3 regions of the Paenalcaligenes sp. GW821-LYS-B07-1 genome follow, and region 3 is predicted to be linked to each of the others. Evidence: predicted binding sites of a transcription regulator. Region 3 holds the regulator's gene; each other region holds the start of a gene.
The links. The regulator LexA, encoded in region 3, represses DNA repair genes until DNA is damaged. The targets are predictions, from matches to a motif close to ACTGTATNNNNATACAGT.
Positions count from the first base shown of each region.

Region 1: a site for LexA is predicted at 2,122-2,139, ahead of AC3QL0_RS06315 (LexA family protein). Genes of this name have one in related genera too.
Region 2: a site for LexA is predicted at 1,915-1,932, ahead of recA (recombinase RecA). Genes of this name have one in related genera too.

Region 1 is NZ_CM179516.1:1,349,821-1,353,054, reverse strand. It holds gene AC3QL0_RS06325 (hypothetical protein) at 1-283, shown strand, start outside; gene AC3QL0_RS06320 (fimbrial protein) at 502-1,626, opposite strand; gene AC3QL0_RS06315 (LexA family protein) at 2,152-2,577, shown strand; gene AC3QL0_RS06310 (Y-family DNA polymerase) at 2,547-3,234, shown strand, end outside.
Region 2 is NZ_CM179516.1:1,375,355-1,378,588, reverse strand. It holds gene AC3QL0_RS06425 (LysR family transcriptional regulator) at 1-254, shown strand, start outside; gene recX (recombination regulator RecX) at 251-781, opposite strand; gene recA (recombinase RecA) at 781-1,869, opposite strand; gene AC3QL0_RS06410 (recombination-associated protein RdgC) at 2,224-3,126, shown strand; gene AC3QL0_RS06405 (aspartate carbamoyltransferase) at 3,180-3,234, opposite strand, start outside.
Region 3 is NZ_CM179516.1:2,095,453-2,098,686, forward strand. It holds gene uvrB (excinuclease ABC subunit UvrB) at 1-942, opposite strand, end outside; gene lexA (transcriptional repressor LexA) at 1,082-1,735, shown strand; gene lon (endopeptidase La) at 1,803-3,234, opposite strand, start outside.

The sequences.
Region 1 (3,234 bases), 750 kb from region 3:
TTATACAAAATTAGAAGAAAGTACTTTAGATTTAGTGGGTCTTTACTCTTATGGTGGTCATGGAATCAACAACACAGACAAAGATTATTGCAAAACAAACACAATTAATATTAAAAAGGTAGAACAAAACCAAAATGGCGCACGGTACAGGGAAATTCTAGGAGATTACTTTCTAATTCAAGAAGGTTATAAACCTCTCACCTATGAGTACGTAACAAAAAACGTATGCGCATGGAAACCAGATGCATTTCAACATGGAGATGCAACGGGATGGTATGAGTAATATCGAAAATTTTGCATTTGATACGTTCTCATTTAAGTAGTTGAAAAAACCTTTCTCCAACGATTAGTACGTCACAAACCGCCTGTTTGCTGATTTTCGCTATGCACTGGGAGGCGAAAAACGTGTGGCATGAGAAGTGGTAGCCTTTAGTCCCTATCTTTTCTCTGCTAGAGAAGCCGACGTCATAGCCCCGTCTACAAAAGGCTTATATTCATCCCCTAGTCATATATAAACGTTACTACTGCCTCAGCATTCAACCCACCAGGCACTACTAAACTACGATCTACATTGGGAGCAATCACGTATTGCGCTGTCAAAGGCAAATATATATCAGAGGTCGCTGAGCCCAACTGATTTTCTACAATAGCAGGACGACTCGGGATGGTTGAACCAATAGGGGCTGCTCCGAACTGTATGGGGTTTTGGTTTTCTCTGTGATACAGGCGCACACCTACGGTTGGATGGCTAGACTTCAAATAGTCCTTTTCCTCTGCGCTGGAACGCGCATCCGTGAAAAAGGCCATAATTTTTGTACCTTGTGGACACCTTCTACCGACAAGCTCAAAACGTTGCTCAGCTGTCATGCCTTCACTACGCGCGCTACGATATTCAGCCAACTGCGAGACCGTCACAGGAGGTAAAGTGATTACCTGGTCTATATCTGTCGAAGAACAGGTTGGTACAGGTGGTCGTGGTAACTCAGGAATAGTGACATCGTTTACCAACGCATCAAGAAAATCAATCTCACCTCGATTACATAAACGTCGACCACCATTCACATTGTCTGAATACACCATAGCTTTGATATCAGCTTCATGTGTAAAAACAGGTTTCCCCCCCTTATATTTACTGGCATCTATCACAACAATTTCGTAATCAAAATTGTAGTTCAGAAGAAAACTACGGGGTGCAGACCCTGTTAACAGGTTATATGAATGCGTGGTGGACACGTATGTTCCTTTAGGTCTTTGACTATCAACAGTAAACGAATACCCTCCATGCGACCAATGCCCCTGCCAACTGATACGTACCCCTATCCCGGGCGTTTTAGGCATAGGAATAGCACTCAAAGGGTAAGATGCTAAGCCTCTACTATCTATGAAGGCTTTTTTCTCAGTAGGACCATAATAAAACACTGTATTTGCTGAGCCAGTGCCGATAACTTGACCATTAAAAAAAGCACCTCCATCCGGAGCCATCGTCCACTTATTAACCTTTAAACCGATATTCATTTGGCAGACGTTAGCTACTTGTCCATGAGACTCTGCGCTCAAAACAATGAGGCTGGCATAGAAAAAAAGAGAGAGTATTTTTTTTATCCCTATATTGGTTTTTCCTGCCATTATTTTTCCTTTATCTTTCGTTCACTAATTTAAACAAAACTCATAGAAAAAACGAATAAGATTATTCCTATAATTACCTCTAGAAAGACATAAGCACTCGAAAACCTAAGCCAAGCAGACCTGCTTAAGCTAATCCTGACTGAGCGCCAGTAGCATGCCGCTGATAGGACATGCTGTCTAAAGAGTTGATCAGTCGTCAGGAGACATTAAGTAGAACACTTGTCTTCGCCCGCTGCGATGCTAGCGCAGCCACATACCAGTCGCTAGGCCCGTACAGAACAACCATTATCAAAATGATGCGTAAAGCCGCTCTCACTACAGACGCAACGAGATACCCGGCTTAAGCCGGGTTTCAGTTTGCTCCGCAATTATCGTGGCACTCCACAAAATAGCAATAAGCACCTATCGCTTGCTATGCTCTCTAGAAAACTCCTCTAATCTGCACCACACAACCTCTTCATCACCATTGACTAGCCTCCTATAAACGGCGAAAATACTGTTTATTTATACAGCATAAAAATAAACATGGATTCGCCTGCCCCTCTTTCGTCCAGCCCAACTCCCGTGCGGATCATGAACAGCACCGTGCAGTGCGGTTTTCCTAGCCCTGCGGGTGATTATGATCATAAAACGCTCAATATTACCGATTTGCTGATTCATCAAGCAGATGCGACCTACTTCATGCGTGTGCGTGGGCCATCTATGCGCGATGCTGGTATTGATGATGGCGATTACGTGGTGATTGATCGCTCTATAGAACCACGACATGGTCACATTGTTTTGGCGGTGGTGGATGGAGAGTTCACCATCAAGCAGCTCTACCAGCAACAGAGGCACGTGAAGCTCTTAGCTGCTAATCCTGCTTTTCACGATATTGAGTTCAAAGACGGTCAGGAGCTATCCGTCTGGGGAATCGTTACATGGACGCTCAAAAACCACGTACACGTATAGCGCTCATCGACGGAAACAGCTTTTACTGCTCATGCGAGCGGGCAATGCATCCTGCTTATGAAGGTCTTCCTCTTATAGTGCTATCCAACAATGATGGCTGCGCCATCGCGCGCACAGCAGAGGCTAAGGCCTTAGGCATCAAAATGGGAGCCCCTTGGTTTCAATTTAAGCATTTGGCCCAATCGCATGGGTTAATTGCTCTATCTGCCAATTTCAGCCTGTATGCTGATCTAAGTCGTCGCATGATGAGTGTGATTGGGCAGTTTTCGCCACGTCAGGAAATCTACTCCATTGATGAATCCTTTCTTGATTTAAGCGGCATTCAAGAATCTGGCCGAGAGCTTGGTCAAGCCATTAGAAAACGCGTCAAACAATGGGTAGGTATTCCTACCTGTGTGGGCATAGGATCAACCAGGACCCTCGCTAAACTCGCTAATCATCTGGCAAAAGAAGTACCACGCTTAGATGGTGTCTGTGATTTAAGTATGCTGGATGGCCCACAATTAATGCGCGCCATTCGCCATGTACCCATTGATAAGGTGTGGGGCGTGGGACGCCGGCTGAGCAAGAAACTGCTTGAGCTGAATATTCGCACTGCGGCCGATCTCGCCCAAGCTGACAGACGTGTGATACGTGACAAATTTTCTATTGTGTTAG
Region 2 (3,234 bases), 720 kb from region 3:
CCATGATTATGCAATTGGTAGCCAGCCACCGTGGCGTCACCGCCCTGCCTAACTGGGCGCTGTCAGAATTTACACATTCGGGATGGCTGCGCACCATTAAATTGGGCGAGCATGGGATATGGAGAAACCTGTATGCCGCACTGCGTGATGAGGATCACGATTCGGATTACATACAAGCGTTTTTGGAACAGGCACGCAAAACATGTTTTGCCACCTTGAGTAATATTGAGGAAGCCTACCCGGTTAGCTTCTAGTAGTCATCCAGATCGATATCACCCGCTTTCACCGCATCCAGAATGCGATGCAAGGTACTTAAGGCAAAACCTCTGGACACCAGAAACCTAGCCTGCTTGGTATAGGCTTTTTGATCTTCGGGCAAACAACCAAACTTACGAAACCACACCTCTACAGCGCGCTCAAATTCAGTTTCACGCAGCTCTTCCGTTAAGAGGGAAATATCTTCTTGTGCCACACCGCTTTGTTTTAATTCTTGTACGATGCGTAAGGTGCCGTGCTTAGATGCACGCCTGTTCACCAAACTTTGTGCAAAGCGTGTGTTAGACAGCCATTTTTCGCGTTCCAGCAAATCTAACAACGCCGTAATTTCGTCTTCATCTTGGCTATAGCGTGACAGCTTACGCTGTAGCTCTAGCCTAGAATGCTCGCGCCGTGACAGTAGGTCTATGGCGCGTGCTTTCAGAGACGGCCCCTGAGGCTCTTTGCGTTGTTCACGCTCTAAGCGCTCGGCGGGGTCCGTTTCGAACTCATCGTCCCAAGACATTACTCGGCATCTGGCTCGGGAGTACCTTCAGAAGCTTCTTCTTCTGTGGGCACGAACTCTGTCACGGCAACTTGTGCCACGCCAAACTTATCACGTACTTTGTTTTCGATCTCGATTGCCAAGGCAGGATGCTCACGCAAGAAATCACGTGCATTATCTTTACCCTGACCGATACGTGTGCTGCCGTAGCTGTACCATGCGCCAGCACGATCCAAAATACCTGCCTGTACGCCCAAGTCTACAATTTCACCTTCACGGGAAATACCAGCGCCGTACATGATGTCGAATTCTGCTTGTTTGAATGGTGGCGCTACTTTGTTTTTCACCACTTTCACACGTGTTTCGTTACCGATCACTTCGTCGCCACGCTTGATAGAACCAATACGGCGTATATCCAGACGTACAGAAGAGTAAAACTTCAGCGCGTTACCGCCTGTGGTGGTTTCGGGGTTACCGAACATCACGCCGATTTTCATACGAATCTGGTTAATGAAGATCACCATGCAGTTAGCACGTTTGATCGTAGCAGTTAGCTTACGCAGTGCTTGGCTCATCAACCTAGCTTGCAGACCTGGCAATGCATCACCCATATCGCCTTCGATCTCGGCTTTAGGAGTTAGTGCAGCAACGGAGTCGACCACGATCAAATCAACAGAACCGGAACGCACCAGCGCTTCGGTAATTTCCAACGCTTGTTCACCAGTGTCGGGCTGAGAGATTAGCAAATCGCTCAGGTTTACACCCAGTTTAGAGGCATACTGTACGTCTAGCGCGTGCTCGGCATCAACGAACGCACATGTACCACCCAGCTTTTGCATTTCTGCAATCACTTGCAAGGTCAACGTGGTTTTACCAGAGGATTCTGGACCGTAAACTTCGATAACGCGACCACGAGGCAAACCGCCTACGCCCAGCGCCAAATCCAAGCCTAATGAGCCGGTAGAACAAACCTGAATATCGTGCTCAATCTGGTTATCGCCATAACGCATAACCGAGCCTTTGCCGAATTGTTTTTCGATTTGAGACAAGGCGGCTGCCAACGCTTTGGCGCGTTCTGCCGATACCGCTTTACTGCGCTTATCGTCCATGGGGTAATCCTTCAAAGAGAGGCATGAAATTCAAAAAAATATTATACTGTATAAATAAACAGATATCCAGTATTACACCACACCTAATTACGTAACTATTTTCTGTTGTAGCGTAACGCGCCAAAGCCCGCTTGAACGTGCGTTACGCTGTATAAAGCCATGCAAGATTGTACGTATACGCCATGCCACACTGCTACATAGTCAAGAAATCAGCCATTAAAACACAGGCCTGCACTTTATGCCTATGCATGGACTTTTTCACCTGACAGCCTGACAAATGCGCGTACAATTCATCCATTCTATTCACCAACCTGCACCCATAGCAGGCATCATTTTCAACAAAGACACTTGCACATGTGGTTTAAAAATCTACGAATTTTCCGCCTCTCCCCCGAGTGGGACTACACTGCAGACACGCTAGAAGCAGCACTGCAAGAACATGCTTTTCAACCAGGCACTAGCCAAGACCCTCTAAGCTTGGGTTGGGTTGCGCCACGCGAAGGTGAAGGGCTGGTACACACGCTGAACGACCAGTTCCTAATTTGCCTGCGTAGCGAGAAAAAACTACTGCCTAGCACTGTGATTAATCAGGTGGCTCGCGCCAAAGCTCGCGACATGGAAGCCGAACAAGGCTACAAACCAGGTCGCAAGCAAATGAGTGAAATTAAAGAACAGGTCATCACTGAGCTGATGCCTCGTGCTTTTAGTATTGCGCGCGACACCCGCATCTGGATTGATACTAAAAACCTGTGGTTGGTGGTAGATGCTGCGTCGGCTGCAACTGGCGACGAAGTGATGGGTTTGTTGGCGAAAAGCCTGAACCCCTTCCCTGTATTGCCGCTCTACACCGAACTATCTCCCGGTGCGGCGATGACCTCTTGGCTGATCGAAGATGAAGCCCCTACTAATTTCAGCATCGACCAAGACACTGAGTTGCGCTCTACTAGCGAGAGCCGTGCCGTGGTTCGCTACGTGCGCCACAGCGCTGAGCCAGATGAACTGCGTCGTCATATTGAGTCCGGCAAACAGTGCACGCGCTTGGCCCTAACATGGGATGATCGCATTTCTTTCGTTCTGACCGATGGCCTAGAGCTAAAACGCGTCGCACCTCTAGATGTACTGAAAGAGCAAAACGAAGTGTTGGCTGGTGATGAAGCAGAATTGTTCAATTCAGACATGACACTTATGACTGCTGAATTAACGAAGCTGTTTGATGACTTGCTGAATGCGCTGGGTGGTGAGAAAAAAGTAGTGTAAACAACTACGTACCCCGCATACAAAAAGGGCACCGTTTGGTGCCCTTTTGCTATTTAGTACATACCGTGGAAGACAGCATCGTCGGGTCCCACGTGTGAAGGTGGGTTC
Region 3 (3,234 bases):
ACAAAAGCCCAACTCGTTCATCATTTCCAGATCAAAGCGCGTGCGCTGCTCTATACGCTGAGCCTCTACCAATTCGCCAGCTTTTACAAACTGATCCACTCGTTCACGCAGCTCGTCTTTGATGGTTTCCATCGCACGCAAAATAGTTTCGCGCGGTGTCACAAAGTGCGACCCGGGAAACACGGTATAGCGACGTACATCTTGCTGAATCTTGCCCGTCAGCGGATCAAACAACGCTAACGACTCGATTTCATCATCAAACATGGTGATACGTAGGGCTTGCTCCGCGTTCTCGGCGGGGAACACATCAATGACCTCGCCCCTTGCCCGGAAAATACCCCGCGCAAAATCAGCGTCGTTACGCTCGTACTGCATCGCTACCAACCGCGCTAATAGCTCTTGCCTAGGAACCGTATCCCCTACGCGCAAAGTCAGTACCATTGAGTGATAATCGCCGGGGTTACCAATACCGTAGATACTGGACACCGACGCCACAATGATAGTGTCGCGACGCTCTAACAAGCTTTTGGTGGCTGACAAACGCATCTGTTCTATATGTTCATTGATAGACGAGTCTTTCTCAATAAACATATCTCGTGATGGCACGTACGCTTCAGGCTGATAGTAATCGTAGTACGACACGAAGTATTCCACCGCATTACGGGGGAAAAATTCACGCATCTCGGCATACAACTGCGCCGCCAAGGTTTTGTTTGGCGCCATCACAATGGCCGGTCTGCCCGTGCGCGCAATCACGTTTGCCATGGTGTAGGTTTTACCTGACCCCGTCACCCCCAAGAGAGTCTGATACATCAAACCATCTTCTAGCCCCTCTACCAGCTTTTCAATAGCCGCAGGCTGATCGCCCGCTGGCGGGTACGGTTCGTACAGCGAAAAAGGGCTATCGGGGAAATTGACAAAACGCGGAGCAAACTCTGACATAGGATAGGTGACACGGAGTCCTGAAGAAACAGCCAGCACAAAAATGTGCCCAGATCAGCCCAAAGGCCCATACGGCTTGATTTTTCTTGTATTTTAACGCAAAATCATTGCTGTATAAATAAACAGCATCCAATATATCATGGCCGTCAAACTTACCATCAGGCAACAACAGGTGCTTGACATCATCCGTCAAGAGATACAGCGCACCGGTTTTCCTCCCACTAGAGCGGAAATCGCTCAGACGTTGGGCTTTAGGTCGGCCAATGCTGCCGAAGATCACCTTAAGGCCTTGGCAAAAAAAGGCGCCATTGAATTAACTGCTGGCGCATCGCGTGGTATTCGTCTTGTGCAAGACGACACCACCATGCCTACTGCCGCTAACGATCACGACATCGCCAGTAATAATTTGCAGCTGCCTATCATTGGTAGAGTAGCAGCAGGTAGCCCTATACTAGCTAGTGCTCATGTAGAACAAGAAATTGGTGTTGCCCCTAACCTATTTAGCCAAACGCCCGATTACTTGCTGCGCGTACGCGGCCTCAGTATGCGTGACATCGGCATCTTGGAAGGCGACCTGCTTGCCGTAAAGAAAACCACAGAAGCTCGCCATGGCCAAGTGATTGTGGCCCGCCTAGGTGACGATGTAACCGTTAAGCGCTTGCACATCGACGGTAAAACCATCAACCTGATGCCCGAGAACCCTGATTTCAACCCTATTCCTGTTTCCGACGAAGACAGCTTTAGTGTAGAAGGTATTGCTGTAGGCCTGATCCGTAATACACCCATACACTAATTACTTGTTTCACAGCGATAAAAAACAGCCCAGTGATTACTGGGCTGTTTTTATTGTGACACTAGACTTAGTGCGTAGTACTCAAACCACCTGTACCGCTAACCACTTTGTTAGCAACAGCGGCTTCCGCTGCCAATCTGGCAACTTCTTCATCACTTAATGGCACAGGCATTTTTTCCAATGCCACTTCCAGCACTCTATCAATCCAACGCACTGGAATAATCTCCAAGTGGTTTTTGACGTTATCTGGAATCTCAGCCAAGTCCTTCACGTTTTGCTCTGGAATCATGACAGTTTTGATACCACCACGCAGTGCTGCCAGCAGTTTCTCTTTCAAGCCACCGATTTCCAGCACTTCACCACGTAGAGTGATCTCGCCTGTCATGGCAACATCAGCACGGATAGGAATACCGGTCAACGACGACACAATGGCTGTAGTGATCGCAATACCCGCAGATGGACCATCCTTAGGTGTAGCACCATCAGGGAAGTGTACGTGCAAGTCACGTTTCTCAAAGGTGGTATCAGGAATACCCCACTTCTGAGCACGCGAGCGAACTACCGTACGAGCGGCTTCCACCGACTCTTTCATCACGTCACCAATAGAACCAGTACGCTGTATGTTACCTTTACCAGGCATGTCGGCAACCTCGATGGTTAGCAGATCGCCACCCACTTCAGTCCATGCCAAACCAGTCACCTGACCTACTTTGTTCTCGGTTTCGGCCACACCAAACGTATAACGACGTACGCCCAAGAACTCTTCTAAGTTTTCGGAGTTCACCACTACCGTTGTTGGTTTAGCATCTGATTTAGCTGCTTCCAAGAACTTACGCACTACCTTACGGCAGATTTTGCTGATTTCACGCTCTAACGAACGCACTCCAGCTTCACGTGTGTAGTAGCGAATCATGTCGCGCACAGCATCTTCAGTGACTTCTAACTCGCCATCTTTAACGCCGTTGTGTTTCACCAGCTTAGGAATCAAGTGGTCAAACGCAATACGTACTTTTTCGTCTTCGGTATAACCAGACAAACGAATCACTTCCATACGGTCTAACAACGCCGGTGGAATATTCAGTGTATTGCTGGTGGCCACGAACATCACGTCGGACAAATCGAAGTCCACTTCCAAGTAGTGATCTTGGAAAGTGTGGTTTTGTTCAGGATCTAACACTTCCAGCAATGCCGATGACGGATCGCCACGGAAATCCATTCCCAACTTGTCGATTTCATCCAGTAGGAACAGCGGGTTACGTACCCCTACTTTGGACATGTTCTGCAGCACTTTACCTGGCATGGAGCCAATGTAGGTACGACGGTGACCACGAATCTCGGCCTCGTCACGCACCCCACCTAGCGCCATACGCACGTACTTGCGGTTGGTTGCGCGAGCAATAGACTGACCCAACGAGGTTTTACCCACGCCTGGAGGCCCTACCAAACACAAGATAGGAGATTTCAGTTTGCTCACACGTTGTTGAACAGCCAAGTATTCA